2 linked regions of the Puniceibacterium sp. IMCC21224 genome follow. The protein of the gene in region 2 interacts with the protein of the main gene of each other region in a pairwise test. Links are inferred from orthologs where the notes say so. Each region holds a gene or a part of one and is shown on either strand. Other genes may lie near its edges.

Evidence for each region.
Region 1: the proteins of hfq (region 2) and rho interact in binary tests that used the Escherichia coli proteins (3 or more experiments, as listed by UniProt). The link is inferred for Puniceibacterium sp. IMCC21224 from one-to-one orthologs.

Annotation. Positions count from the first base shown.
Region 1 is NZ_LDPY01000001.1:250,626-258,230, reverse strand. Bases 4,408-7,235 are described here. They hold rho (transcription termination factor Rho), read right to left. Parts: upstream 6,544-7,235; coding sequence 5,272-6,543; downstream 4,408-5,271. Other genes in these bases: IMCC21224_RS01170 (nucleoside triphosphate pyrophosphatase), read left to right, coding at 7,094-7,235; mnmE (tRNA uridine-5-carboxymethylaminomethyl(34) synthesis GTPase MnmE), read right to left, coding at 4,408-5,252. Also shown: IMCC21224_RS01200 (ParB/RepB/Spo0J family partition protein), read right to left, coding at 1-652; IMCC21224_RS01195 (ParA family protein), read right to left, coding at 666-1,475; 16S rRNA (guanine(527)-N(7))-methyltransferase RsmG, read right to left, coding at 1,468-2,091; tRNA uridine-5-carboxymethylaminomethyl(34) synthesis enzyme MnmG, read right to left, coding at 2,088-3,956; more of mnmE, read right to left, coding at 3,969-4,407; more of IMCC21224_RS01170, read left to right, coding at 7,236-7,605. UniProt on the Escherichia coli protein: Facilitates transcription termination by a mechanism that involves Rho binding to the nascent RNA, activation of Rho's RNA-dependent ATPase activity, and release of the mRNA from the DNA template.
Region 2 is NZ_LDPY01000001.1:1,935,992-1,943,758, reverse strand. The notes cover bases 4,778-7,767. They hold hfq (RNA chaperone Hfq), read right to left. Parts: upstream 6,398-7,767; coding sequence 6,158-6,397; downstream 4,778-6,157. Other genes in these bases: IMCC21224_RS08895 (TrkH family potassium uptake protein), read right to left, coding at 6,521-7,767; hflX (GTPase HflX), read right to left, coding at 4,887-6,161; IMCC21224_RS08910 (penicillin acylase family protein), read left to right, coding at 4,778-4,886. In the rest of the region: IMCC21224_RS08925 (ribonuclease E/G), read right to left, coding at 1-849; IMCC21224_RS08915 (NAD(P)-dependent oxidoreductase), read right to left, coding at 1,425-2,297; more of IMCC21224_RS08910, read left to right, coding at 2,424-4,777. UniProt on the Escherichia coli protein: RNA chaperone that binds small regulatory RNA (sRNAs) and mRNAs to facilitate mRNA translational regulation in response to envelope stress, environmental stress and changes in metabolite concentrations.

The sequences.
Region 1 (7,605 bases), 1.7 Mb from region 2 along the record:
AAAGTCCCTTCTTGACCACGTCTGATGCCAGCGACGATGGGTTCGTCGCCGTGATCAGGGCCCGGGCATGGCCGGCGCTGAGATCGCCGTTCGTCACCAATATCTGAACATCGTCAGGCAGATTGAGCAATCGCAGAAGATTGGCGATATGGCTCCGGGATTTTCCCAAAGCCTCCGCCATTTTCTCCTGGGTATGGCCAAACTTGTCCATCAGCTGGCGATAGCCGGCTGCTTCTTCGATCGGATTCAGGTCGGCGCGTTGAATGTTTTCGATGATTGCAACTTCGAGAACTTCGGTATCATCGAAATCCCGGATCAGCACAGGTAGTTCATGCAGCTGCGCCATTTGCGCCGCACGCCAGCGCCGTTCACCTGCAACAATTTCGTATTCCCCATCACAGTTGGGACGGGGCCGTACAATCAGCGGCTGGATGACTCCCTTAGCGCGGATTGAGTTGGCGAGCTCTTCGAGCTGATCCGGCGTGAAGGTGCGGCGCGGCTGATCCGGGTTCGGAAAAATCTTTTCAACCGGGATTGCTCGATCCGCGCGGTCATTTTCTTGAGCCGTCGTATCGAGATGCGGCTCAACATCAGCCATCAGCGCCGAGAGGCCGCGCCCAAGGCCGCGGCGGGTATCACGTTTTTCCACCATCGGGAATTCCTCTTCAGGCTGCAAGTTTTGCATTTTTCTTGAGTAGTTCCAAAGCCAGGGCGCGATATGCCCTCGCGCCTTTGGAAGTTGTATCGTAGGCCAAAACGGGCTGAGCAAACGATGGCGCCTCACTGACGCGAACATTTCGCGGAATGACAGACGCAAACACCAGCTCGCCCAGATTGGCGCGGGCGTCTGCTTCGACCTGTTGCGACAGATTGTTCCTGGCGTCGTACATTGTCAGAACCACACCTTCGATCCGAAGATTTGGATTGGCTGTTTGCCGAACCTCGCGAATGGTTAGCATTAGCTGCGACAGGCCTTCGAGGGCAAAAAACTCGCTCTGCAAAGGCACGAGGATTGAATGGGCTGCCACCATTGCATTTACGGTGAGCAGATTTAGTGACGGAGGACAGTCGATAAGAATGAAATCATATTCAAACGCGTCGATCGCTGGCTGCCGTAGCGCATCGTGCAGCAAGAAACTGCGCTTTTCGTTTGAGATCAATTCGATATCAGCAGAGCTAAGATCAACCGTTGCGGGGATCAGCGACAGATTGGACGTGGCTGTGATCTGAATAACGTCTTTAAGATCCACCTCATCCAGCAACAGTTCATAGGTGGTATAAACGCGATCATCTGGGTCGACACCAAGTCCCGTCGAAGCGTTTCCCTGAGGATCAAGATCGACAACAAGCACTTTGAGGCCTTGCTCGGCAAGTGCCGCCCCGAGGTTGATGGTTGTAGTGGTTTTTCCCACTCCACCCTTCTGATTGGCGATAGCAATGATTTTAGGGCCGACAGGCCTGGACAGATCAGACATGGGTTAGCGCTCCGATTTGCAGGATTACGGCGAACGGGTCAGTTTTGCTTGTATGCGATTCTAGGGAAAATGACCATCTGTCTCGTGCTGGCGCTAACTCTTTTTTCCAGCGCTCGCCCTTAGGGAATAGCGCGGCCCCCCCCTGAGCCATGTGAAGATCCGCAAAGGCGAGAAGATCTGACAGGTCGCTGAGTGCCCGAGCAGAAATGACTGATGCATTCAGAGGAGGAAGACGCTCAATCCGATCATTTACCACCGCTGCCAGTGCTCCTGTTTCGCGTAAGACAGCTCGCAAAAATGCCGCCTTACGGGCATCGCTCTCGACCAAAGTGATCTTTGCAGTTGGGTTCCTTGACTGTGCTAAGATAGCGACTACCAGTCCGGGAAACCCGCCCCCACTACCTAGGTCTGCCCAATGGGTGAAATCTGATGGAGCCAGATCATAGATCTGGACAGAATCCGCGATATGACGTGTCCATAGATGCTCCATTGAGGCTGGAGAAACCAGATTGATGCGTCGGTTCCATTTTTTTAAAACCTCAGCATATACATCTAGTTGCTCCATTGTTTCACGTGAAACATCCTGGAGAACTTCGTGCCTAAAGCTTTGTGTCATGCGGATTTCTTGCGGGCCGCCTGGCGAAGCCACGCGAGGATCAAAGTAAGCGCTGCTGGTGTCATTCCATCAATTTGTGAAGCCTGAGCAAGATTTGCAGGCCTGCCCCTGGAAAGCTTAAGTTTCAATTCACTGGATAACCCGTCAATCGCTTCAAAGTCAAAATCCGCAGGCACTTCAAGCGCTTCGTCTTTGCGTACTGCATCTATATCCCGCTGCTGACGACCAACATAATTAGCGTAAAGTGCGTCTGTAGCTAGCTGAAGCCGGATCTCTGGCGCGATAGCAGTAAGCTCCGGCGCTTGCGCCAAAAGAACATCAAATCCCAAATCCGGATAAGACAACAGCTGAAACCCATTTCTACGCGCACCGTCCCGGCTAACCTTAACCCCCATGGCATCTAAATCCCGCGGAGTAAAACTGCGCGATTGTAGAAGTGCTCGACCAGACTCAAGTGACTCTGCCTTAGCAAGATAATTGGCCTTGCGTGTTTCAGAAACGCAGCCCCAGTTAATACCCTTTTCGGTTAACCTTTGATCGGCATTGTCTGCGCGCAATGAAAGTCGGAACTCTGCTCGTGATGTAAACATGCGATATGGCTCAGTCACCCCACGAGATGTAAGATCATCAATCATAACACCGATATAGCTATCAGCTCGGCTAAAATGGATCGGCTCACTACCACACGCGAGTTTTGCTGCATTTAACCCCGCAACAAGCCCTTGCGCTGCCGCTTCTTCATACCCAGTAGTGCCATTAATCTGGCCGGCCAAGTATAGTCCAGTCGTTCCTTTCACTGCAAGAGCAAGGTCCAAAGATCTGGGGTCAATGTAATCATATTCGATGGCGTATCCAGGTTGCAGGATCTCGACGGATTCCAAACCCTTGATCGACCGTACATATTCCTCCTGCACGTCGACAGGAAGCGAAGTCGATATCCCATTGGGGTATACAGTATCGTCGTCTAATCCCTCGGGCTCCAAAAAGATTTGGTGGGACGATTTATCAGCGAACCGCACAATCTTATCTTCTATCGAAGGACAGTACCGGGGGCCAACACCCTCAATCCGACCGCCATACATCGCAGAACGCCCGAGGTTTTTCCTGATAATATCGTGCGTTGTAGGGTTTGTGTGTGTGATGCCACAGGTGACCTGCCGAACAAATGGCCGCGTGTTCAAAAACGAAAACATCACCGGATCTCTATCCCCCGGCTGATGTTCGAGTTCACTCCACGCGATCGTACGACCATTCAAGCGGGGCGGCGTTCCGGTTTTTAGACGTCCACGATTAAGATCAAGCCCATCAAGACGTTCAGCAAGGCGCACTGAAGGACGATCGCCCATACGACCGCCCGGCTTTGATTCATCTCCGATGTGTATAACGCCACGTAAGAAAGTGCCTGTGGTAAGAATAACAGCACGGCTAGAGATCGTCGAACCATCCGCAAGAGTTACCCCCGTAACAGCGCCAGATGTCATCGAAAGATCAACCACCTCACCTTCGATAATTTCCAGGTTGGGCATGATCGTCAAAAGTGCGAGCATTTTTTTACGGTAGATTGACCGATCAGCCTGCGCCCGAGGCCCTTGAACAGCCGGACCCTTGCGACGGTTCAGCAGGCGGAACTGAATGCCTGCTTGATCTGCGACGCGCGACATAACGCCATCAAGGGCGTCAATTTCGCGCACTAAATGACCTTTACCAAGGCCGCCAATTGCCGGATTACAGGACATCACGCCTATGCCTGAAATTTTCAGGGACACTAAGGCTGTGCGTGCGCCCATCCGAGCAGAGGCATGAGCGGCTTCGGCGCCAGCGTGCCCACCACCGATAACGACGACATCAAAGTCCAGATGTTTCACGTGAAACACTCCTCACTTACCAACACAGAAGCTGGCAAAAATCTCATCTAATAGCGATTCAACGTCTACATGACCCACAAGCGAGCTAAGTCGTCGAATCACGATTCTGACTTCCTCTGCCGCGATATCATACTCATTTGGACCCCGTCCGACTACTTGCATCGCCGTCTCCAGTCCGTCTACCCCTTCTCGCAGCGCGACGCGATGACGTTCGCGTGTAATTAGGCTTGTCTGCCCGATCCGACCAGAAAGCCGCGCCTGAATATCTGAAATCAACTGAGTCAGTCCAACCCCAGTCAACCCCGAGACGCCCAGTCCATCAACCCGAAGATCTGCCTTGGATTGAATAACCAGATCATCCTTTTCTGGCGTCATGTCTGGCGCCTGCCCTGGCTCAACCAAAAAAACCCGAAGATCCGCTGTTGCCGCCCGAGCCCGTGCACGCCCGACGCCCAAAGCTTCAATTTCATCCACTGTGTCCCGCAAGCCCGCTGTATCCAGCAAGGTAACAGGCAACCCTCCGATATCCATCCGTACTTCTATAACATCTCGTGTGGTCCCAGCTATATCCGACGTTATGGCCGCATCACGTCCAGCCAGGGCATTCAGCAATGTGGATTTACCAACATTTGGAGCCCCGACAATTGCGACTTCAAAGCCCGAGCGAATTCTCTCGGCTCCCGAAAACCCTTGCAGTTCCTGCCGGACGCCTATCAACACTGACGCAAGCAGCTCAAGAACTTCATCGGTCACGTCAACTGGTACGTCTTCATCGGCAAAATCGATCACCGCCTCTAGCAACGAAGCGGCGCGAATCAAATCCAGTCGCCAGGATGACACTCGCTTTCCCAAATCACCTGAAAGAACCCGAAGCGCTTGCCGCCTCTGGGCCTCGGTTTCGGATTCGATTAGATCAGCGAGACCTTCGACTTGTGTCAGATCAAGCCGCCCATTTTCCAGCGCGCGGCGTGTAAATTCCCCGGCTTCCGCCTGGCGAATACCGTCAAACTTCCCAAGTTCAGACAGAACCGCGCGCACGACAGCTACTGATCCATGCAAGTGAAATTCGACGACCTGCTCACCGGTAAAGCTTCGTCCCTCCTCGAACAAAAGGACCAGTGCTTCGTCCAGAAACCCGCCGTCCGACGCTTTTAACACCCGCAATGCGGCGACACGCGGCGATGGCAACGATCCACCCATCTTTCCCGCCACGAACCACGCCAAGGACCCAGATACCCGAACGACGGCTACGCCAGATTTTCCCTGAGCCGTAGCCAGAGCAAAGATGGTCTCCATACTGCCCTCGTTAGTTTTATCAGGTATTCATGGAGTCAAAGAATTCAGCATTGGACTTGGTCTGCTTCAGCTTCGAAATCAGGAATTCGACAGCGTCCGTCGTACCCATCGGATTCAAGATGCGGCGCAGAACAAAGGTCTTTTGCAGGTCACCTTTGTCCACCAACAGCTCTTCTTTGCGGGTTCCAGATTTGAGGATATCCATCGCCGGGAACACGCGCTTGTCGGCCACTTTGCGATCCAGAACGATTTCAGAGTTACCGGTACCTTTGAATTCTTCAAAGATCACTTCGTCCATCCGGCTACCGGTATCGATCAGCGCGGTTGCTATGATGGTCAGCGACCCACCTTCTTCGATATTCCGCGCAGCGCCAAAGAACCGCTTAGGTCTTTGTAATGCATTTGCATCCACACCACCGGTCAAAACCTTACCCGAAGATGGGACCACTGTATTGAACGCTCTACCAAGTCTTGTGATCGAGTCTAGAAGAATAACAACATCTCGTTTATGCTCGACTAGGCGTTTCGCCTTTTCGATCACCATTTCCGATACAGCCACGTGCCGCGTCGCCGGTTCGTCAAAGGTCGAGGACACAACCTCACCCTTTACTGACCGCTGCATGTCCGTCACCTCTTCGGGACGTTCGTCAATCAGCAGGACGATCAGATAGACCTCGGGGTGGTTATGTTCGATGCTCGCTGCGATGTTCTGCAACAGCACAGTTTTACCGGTCCGCGGCGGCGCAACGATCAGGCCCCGCTGGCCTTTACCGATCGGCACCACCAAGTCGATAATCCGGGCCGAGCGGTCGCGGATGGTCGGATCTTCGATCTCCATCTTGAATCGTTCGTCAGGATAGAGCGGCGTCAGATTGTCAAAAGCGATCTTGTGACGCGCCTTTTCCGGATCTTCAAAATTGATTCTCGCCACGTCGGTCAGGGCAAAATACCGCTCGTCATTCTCTGGTGCTTTGATCTCACCCTCAATGGTATCTCCGGTGCGCAGCGAAAACTTTCGGATCATTTCTGGCGAAACATAGATGTCATCCGGGCCCGGAAGATAGTTCGCCTCGGGAGAGCGCAGGAAACCGAACCCGTCTTGCAAAACCTCCAGCACACCATCGCCAAAAATCTCCCACCCTTCATCCGCCCGCTCGCGCAGGATCTGGAACATCATCTCGCCTTTGCGCATGGTCGAGGCGTTCTCGATATCCAGCTCTTCAGCCATAGCCAAAAGATCTTTGGGGCTCTGCGCCTTGAGATCAGCAAGATTCAGTTTTTCGATGATCATGGGACATCCTCATGAGCCCGTAAATTGGGGTCATTTCAGTTTAGTCAGTGGGAAAATGCGTCTTCCGGACGGAAGAGTTCTGGCTATCTAGGCATCTCGGCCGTTCAAGTCAATGCCATGCAAACCTGCATGGGTGAAGCTGGCCGGGACGGTTTGCTATCTTAAATTAATGATATTTTAGAAAAGAGATGATGAAGGTTAAGGGATCGCTCTTTCTGTGGATTAGTCTGTTGCGCGCAAGTTATCCCAAGCTCTCAAACCTGTGTATAGGTTTTGGGATTATTCTGGCGTGAGTTTTGGTGGGTTCTAAAAATCCCTTGTTTTAAGAAAGATTAACGAAAAGTTAACGATCTTACGGCTGTGGATAACCACAAGCAAAACTTTCAATTTTGATGATTATACCTTGATCTAGGTTATCCTTTTCCCCAAAGGAAAAGCCGGAGCAATGTCTGGGACGACTCATATGTTTATCCCCCGGCTTGCAATCGCGGGGCTTTTTCCCCAGAAGCAGACGCAGACGCTCCATAGGGATATCAACGGGTTTCTCCACATGCCACAGGAGATCATTTTAGCTTCGGGATCGCAGATCAGGGCTCAAATGCTGTCATCAGCGCAGGTTCCGTTCCGAATCGAACGTCCGCGAATCGACGAAGACGCTGTACGCGACGCTCTCGTTGCCGAGAATGCGTCGCCGCGCGACATTGCCGATGCGCTGGCCGAACTCAAAGCCGACAAAATCAGCAGAAAGTTGCCGGGCAGCTTGGTGATTGGTTGCGATCAGGTTTTGGCGATCGACGGCGAGGTCATGGCCAAACCCCGTGATCCGGCTGAGGCGCGTGCCCAGATCTGCCGTCTTCAGGGGCAGCGTCACAACCTGCTCTCGGCTGTGGTGCTGATCGAAGATGGTCAGCCTATTTGGCGTCATGTTGGCCAGGCGAGATTGCACATGCGAGGGCTCTCTGACGCCTATGTCGATGCCTATCTTGCGCGGAACTGGGATAGTATTCGTCATTCTGTCGGCGGTTATAAGCTCGAGGAAGAAGGTGTGCGCCTGTTCAGCCG
Region 2 (7,767 bases):
GACGCAGTAGCGACCGGCAAGGCTGAGGTAAGTGGTCAGTGCGGCGCCTTTGTTGCCACGCTCTTCCTTGACGACCTGCACCAGCAGGATCTGGCGAACCTTGATGACTTCCTGAATCTTGTAGCGACGCGGGCGCGGTTTGCGCACCGGGCGAAGATCCTCTTCGGTGTCGTCATCCGCGACCGACTCGATGCTTTCATCCCGTGCCGAAGGATCAGCAGATGGGCTGGCGGCATCCCCCTCGGATGCTTCAGCCTGAGACTCGTCCGCCACAGAGGCGCTCTCGTCTGCAGCATTACTCTCTTGCGAAGGATTATCTGCAGGCTCAGCGACGGGGGTGTCGGCCACCGTCTCCATCGGCGACAGTCCTTCGTCATCGGCGGCGACATCGTCGTCCAGATCGATGGTCTCCATCCCGGTGATTTCTTCCGCGACATCCTGTGTCGTGGTCTTGTCATCACTCGTGGTGCTGGCGGGTTTGGTGGTACTGCGCGACCTGGAACGGCTGCGCGAGCGGGCTTTCGGCTTTTCCTCGTCCTCGTCGCGATTCTGAGCTTCGGCATAGGCCTGCTCCTCCTCCATCAACGCCTGACGGTCGGCAATGGGGATCTGATAATAATCGGTGTGGATTTCCGAAAAAGCCAGAAAACCGTGGCGGTTTCCGCCGTAATCGACAAACGCGGCCTGAAGCGACGGTTCGACCCGGGTTACCTTGGCAAGGTAGATGTTACCAGCGAGCTGGCGTTTGTTTTCAGATTCAAAATCGAATTCCTCGACCTTGTTTCCATCCACCACCACAACGCGGGTTTCTTCCGCGTGGGTGGCGTCGATAAGCATTTTCTTGGGCATGTTTTCCGTTTGCACACCAGACGCGCGCCGGACCTTAGAAAGGGGCGCGACGCGGAAAGGTGGTGACTTGTCTGGGCGAACAAAGGCGCACGGGCATGCACGGACCCGGGGTCCATGGCGTATTGCCTCTCAAAGGTGGCGCGCTTCATCGCGGTTCTTCTCCGACGCAAACCAAGATCGTGATCCGGTTGCGCCCATGTGATGCCTGATGCATTGCAGCAGCCGGGCGAATTTGGCGGCCTTGCGGCCTGATAGGTCTGTCCAGCGGTCAGGATGTCCTGCCCCGTGTCTGTCCAGCGAAACTTGTGCGGCCTGCACCATAATGCAAAATCCTGTGGACAAGCATAAAGCCAGCGGCGGGCGGATGACAATGGGCAATCGCCGTCTGCGTCGAAAAGTCGAAAACACGCATTGATTGCATTACGTTCAGCAAAGATGGCCTCAGATGTAGAGAGGCGACGCCTCAGAAAACGCTTCGACGAAGCGTTTTCGAACAGCTCTCACATTTGAGGTCTGTAGCATGTCCCCCGCCGGAGGCGGTGAAAACGCTTCGTCGAAGCGTTTTCGGGCGCGCCTCAACCGAAGGAGTTCAAGCGTTTGATCAAGCTAGACGTATCCCAGCGACCACCACCTAACCGTTGTACGTCCTTGTAGAATTGATCAACCAGTGCGGTCACAGGCAGGGAGGCCTGCACCTCGTTCGCTGCCTCAAGACAGATACCCAGATCTTTACGCATCCAGTTCACTGCAAATCCGTGCTCAAAATGATCGTCCAGCATCGTCTCGTACCGGTTGGCCATCTGCCATGACCCAGCAGCACCCTGCGAGATCACTTCAACCACGGCGCGGCCATCCAGCCCCGCCTTCTCGGCAAAGTGAAGTGCCTCGGACAGCCCCTGTACCAGACCGGCAATAGCGATCTGGTTGCACATCTTGGTCATCTGCCCCGCGCCGCTATCACCGATGCGTTTGCAGATCCGCGCATAGGCGTCAATGACCGGCACAGCGGCATCAAACGCCGCCTGATCGCCGCCGCACATCACGGACAGCGCCCCGTTTTCGGCCCCTGCCTGCCCGCCCGAAATCGGTGCATCGACGAACGGGATTCCCTGCTCGCTGGCCGTATCATACAGTTCGGCTGTAACTTTGGCCGATACAGTGGTGTGGTCGACAAAGATTGCACCACGCGTCATTCCGGCAAACGCGCCAGCCTCGCCCAGGCAAACAGAGCGCAGGTCGTCGTCGTTTCCGACGCACGACATGACAAACTCGGCATCTTTCGCCGCCGCTTGCGGCGTCGCGGCAAATGTGCCTCCGTTCGCAGCCACCCAAGCCTCAGCCCGAGCCGCTGTACGGTTGTAGACTGTCACCTCGTGGTCGGCTTTGACCAGATGTCCGGCCATCGGCGCGCCCATCACTCCCAGCCCCAGAAATGCGACCTTTGCCATTTGAATACCCCTCTCATTCAGCTTTACCCCGCTGTCTTGCCGCTCTCCGCCCCCCTTGGCAAGGGCGCTGTGGCGCGGTAACGCGTAGATCGCGGCGCCAACCTGCTGCGCAAGACGGAGACGGACATGGCCCTGCTCTTTCGATGGCTGCTTCGGCTGACCAGCGCCGCAATCGCGCTGGCGGTGCTTGTTGTGGTCGTCGTCTATTACCTTGGATCCCGATCCCTGCCCGACTATGACAAAACGTTGGCCGTGTCCGGCCTGACTGCGGATCTGGAGATTGTGCGCGACAATTCCGACGTGCCGCATATCATGGCCGCGTCTGACCGTGATGCGTTTTTCGGCCTTGGCTACGTGCATGCCCAAGACCGGTTGTGGCAGATGACGCTGCTGCGCCGTACTGCACAGGGTCGCCTGTCCGAAATATTTGGCACCCGCACGCTGGAAACCGACAAGCTGCTGCGTCGGCTCGACCTCTATCCACTGGCGGTACAATCGGTGGCAGCACAGGATCCCCGCACCCGCGATGCGTTGGAAAGTTATGCCGCCGGGGTGAATGCCAGGATTGCCGAGATCAATGCCGATTCCCTGGGTCGCGGCGCGCCCGAGTTTTTCCTGTTCAACGCACCGCTGTCACCGTGGCAACCCGCAGATTCCATCGCCGTGGTCAAACTTATGGCACTGCAACTTTCTGGTCAGATGGGCGAAGAAGTGCTGCGGGCCCGCACATCACTGTTACTGCCTGATCTCGACCGGCTGGCGGATATCCTGCCCGATATTCCGGGCCAGGGCGTCGCGGCGCTGCCGGAATATGCGGCACTCTTTCCTGACTTGCCACGTTACGCCAACGCACAATCGCCCGGCCAGGACATGCTGATGCCGGTGCAGCCGCGCGGGTTATCAGGTGCCTCAAACGCCTGGGCCGCCGCGCCATCACGGTCCGCGTCGGGCGGCACCTTGCTGGCCAACGACCCGCATCTGGGACTGACCGCGCCGTCGATCTGGTATCTGGCACGGATGCAGCTTAGTTCGGGTGGGGTCATTGGCGGGTCGATCCCCGGCATTCCCGCCATCATGGTCGGCCGCTCAGAGAACCTGGGCTGGGGCCTGACCTCGTCCTACCTTGACGATCAGGACCTGTATATCGAAGAATTGAACCCTGAAAACCCCGAGGAATACCGCACCCCGGACGGGTTCAAACGCTTTGTCACCCGCCGCTCGATCATTGACATCAAAGGCGCGGCTCCGGTCACGCTGACCCTGCGCTGGACCGACAATGGCCCAGTGCTGTCGGGCAGTGACTTTGGCCTGTCCACCATCACACCGCCGGGGCATGTTGCATCGCTCGCCTGGACGGCGCTGTCATCCCGCGACACATCGGTCAGTGCCGCTGTGGGGCTGATGCATGCCGCATCTGTAGCCGAGGCGCTGGACGTCTCTGCCGCCTACATCGCGCCGTCGCAGAACCTGACGCTGATCGACGCGGACACCATCGCGCTCAAGACCGTCGGTGCCATGCCGCGCCGCGACGCCGGGCACCAGAGCAAGGGCCGCATGCCCAGCCCCGGCTGGATCGCGTCAAACCGCTGGCAAGGCGTCCTGCCCTATTCCGCCAATCCCGAATTTGTCGCCCCCTCTGGCGGTATCGTCGGCAACACCAACAACAAGATTGTCGATCGCCCCTTTCCGTTGCACGTCTCGTTCGACTGGGGCGACAGCCAACGCATCATGCGCTGGGAGGGGCTGATGCAGGGCCGCGAGGTCCACACCCGCGATAGTTTCATCGAGGCGCAGCTTGATACCGTGTCGATCACTGCGCGCGCCTTGCTGCCGCTGATCGGTGCCGATCTGTGGTTCACCGGAGAGGCCGCCCCCGACGGCACCCCCGAGCGCCAGCGCCAGCGCGCATTGGCGCTGCTGGCCAACTGGAACGGCGAGATGAACGAACATCTGCCCGAACCGCTGATCTATGCCGCCTGGCTGCGCGCGCTACAGGACAGACTGATCCGTGACGATCTGGGGCCGCTTGCGGATAAATTCGACCATGTGGAGCCGCTATTCATCGAGCGGGTCTATCGCGATGTGGACGGCGCCGCGGCCTGGTGCGACATCCTGCGCTCAGCCGCCAAGGAAACCTGCTCTGACATCTCGCGCCTCGCACTGGACGATGCGCTGGTGTGGATAGGAGAGACCTACGGCCCGGCGCTGGAAAGCCTGCGCTGGGGCGACGCGCATCAGGCCACGCATGATCATCCGGTACTCGGTGATGTGCCGGTTCTAAGGTATTTCGTGAACATCCGGCAAAGCACCAGCGGCGGCGACAATACGCTGGAACGCGGACGCACCTCCGGCAAGGATCCTGCCCCGTTCCAGAATGTTCACGCGGCGGGGTATCGCGGAGTCTATGATTTTGCCGACCCGGATTCATCAGTTTACATCAATGCCACAGGTCAGTCAGGGCATTTTCTGTCGCGACACTATGATGATCTGGGCGAGTTGTGGCGGCGCGGTGAATATATACCGATGTCGCTGGATATCGACCTCGCGCGGGCCGCATCGGTCGGGGTGACCCGGCTGGTCACCCCCTGATCAGAGGCGCCCGAACGCCAGCGCCTCTTGCGCTGACCAGCGCACGGTCAGATCAAAACCGGCTTCGCTTTCGCTCTCGGCCTCGACCAATCCTTTTTGGAACAGCCAGGCCCGGCGCTTGCCGTCATCATACCCAAGGTGCAGCTGCTCGGTGCGCTTTTCGACCTCGAGCCGCTGCATCACAGCGGCAAGAAAGTCGGGCAACCCTTCACCCGTCAGGGCCGAGACGGAAATAATATTGTCATCGCGCCCCGAACGGTTCAACGCCGCCTCGCGTGCTTCGTCCTCAAGCAGATCAACCTTGTTCCATACTTCGAGCTGCGGAGTTTCCTCGCCGACTCCCAATGCTTTGAGGATGCTGCGTACATCTTCGGCCTGCTCAGCTGTGTTGGCGTGGTGGATGTCGCGCACATGCACGATCAGATCCGCGGCCAGCACCTCTTCGAGGGTGGCGCGGAACGCAGCCACCAATTCGGTTGGCAGATCCGAGATAAAGCCCACGGTATCGGACAGGATCACGTCCAGCCGACCATCCAGCCGCACCGCCCGCATCGTCGGGTCCAGTGTGGCGAACAGCATGTCCTTGGCCATCACTTCGGCCCCGGTCAGCCGGTTGAACAACGTCGATTTACCAGCGTTGGTATACCCCACCAGCGCCACAATCGGAAACGGCACCTTGGCCCGCGCCGCACGATGAAGCCCGCGTGTCTTGGACACCTTGTCGATCTGGCGGCGAATGCGCACCAATTGATCGTCGATGGCACGCCTGTCCGCCTCGATCTGCGTCTCGCCGGGACCACCAACAAACCCCAACCCGCCACGCTGCCGTTCCAGGTGGGTCCAGGCCCGCACCAACCGCGTGCGCTGATAGGACAGCGCCGCCATCTCGACCTGAAGCACACCTTCGCGCGTCGCCGCCCGGTCCGAGAAAATTTCGAGGATCAGACCGGTGCGGTCAAGCAACTTGACGTTCCAATCCTTTTCCAGATTGCGCTGCTGCACAGGTGTCACAGGGCCGTCGACCAGAACCAGTTCGGCCTCGGCCTCTTCCAACTGGGCCTTTAGTTCGGCGATTTTTCCCGACCCGAACAACCGCCCGGCATGGGGTTTTGGCAGCGGCACGACGGTCGATCCAACAACTTCCAGATTCGGCAGCGCTGCGGCCAGCGCCACAGCTTCATCCAGCGCTGCCAAAGCGTCCCGGCGGTCTCGGTCCGACTTGATGTCGGGATGCAGAACCCAGGCGCGGGTTACATGCGTGTCATGTTCGTTCAATTGTTGTCTTCGCCGTCATACAAGCTGATTGGCTGCGACGGCATGATGGTCGAGATTGCGTGCTTGTACACCAACTGGGACTGACCATCGCGACGCAAAAGCACGCAAAAGTTGTCAAACCAGGTGATCACACCCTGCAATTTGACGCCATTGATCAGAAAGACCGTCACCGGAACCTTTGTTTTGCGCACATGATTCAGGAATGCGTCTTGAAGGTTCTGTTTGTCCGAAGCCATTGGAATTGCCTTTTTTTCTCGTTCGCGCCTAAGGACAGCGCGCGGTTTCGTACAACTATGTATTGCACATTCCCGAAGTTCCAGCGGAAAATTCCGGTTTTTCGCGGTTGCGGTATCGCCGCCTCACTCGCGCCAGATGTCGGGGGTCAGGATAACAATCAGCGCCAACATTTCCAGCCGCCCTAAAATCATTGCCAGACAAAGCAGCGATTTTGCCTCGGCGGACAAGATCACAAGATCAATCGGCACCTCACCCGCGATCAGTACCAGCGGCCCGGTATTGGACAATGTGGCGATGGTCAGAATCAGCGCCGACTCGAAATCCACGCCTAGCGCGGTCAACGCCAGAGTCACCGCAGCCAGGGTCAGCGCAAAGATCATAAAGAACACCCAGGCGATAAACGCGCCCTCGCGCCGCATCCGCCGCCCCATCGGCCCCGAACGCCCGATCGACGACGGATGGGTCAGCTTTTCGATTTCCCGCCGCGCGTTGAGGTAGAGAACGAACACCCGCAACAGCTTGACACCACCTGCGGTGGTCGCGACCCCGCCCCCGATCAGCGCCAGTCCCATAAAGATTAGCCCCGGCGTGCTCAATCCCGACCAGCCCTGCGCCGAGATCCAGTCGGCACTGACAAATCCGGTTGTGGTCAGGAACGACAGCGTGGTGAACACCGCCCCCCAAAGCGCATGCAGCGCCGCGATCAGGTTCTCTTCTTCGCCAACTTCAAACGAGGCGAGCCAGTGCCGCATGAAAAGCAGCGCCGGCACCAGGACGATCAGGATCAGGCCCATGCGGAATTCAGGATCGTTGCGCAGGCGCGATTGCCGCGCACTACTGGTGTCGCGCGAAAACGTCAGCCGGGATAGCGCGAAGAACAAAAAGCAGAACAGGATCATTTCCCCGGCCAGCCCGCTCTGGGCCCCGGCGATGCCACCAACGGGTGAGATGCCCGAAGTGGCCATCGCCGACATCGCATGGATCAGCGCAACCAATGGCAAATCCCCCGCCATCACCAGCATGATCCACAACGCCACAGTCAGCCCGGTATAGATCGGGAACAGCGCGCCAAATGTGCGCTCCAACCGCCGCGCCGGATTGCTCATGTCCAGACGCGCCGAACCCAGCGGCGGCGACTGTCCCGGCTCGCCCATGGCGGTCACCTCAAAACCGCCCAGCGTCAGCGGCGCGAGGATCGCCGCAGCGGACACCCACATCAGCAGGCCCCCCATCCAACCGACCTGCGCCCGCCACAGATGTTCTGGCGGGGACAGACGCGCGGCGTCGAACAAGGTCGCGCCGGTGGTGGTCAGGCTCGACACCATTTCGAAATAGGCGTTCAGAAATGTGGTGTTGCGCACGGCCTCGT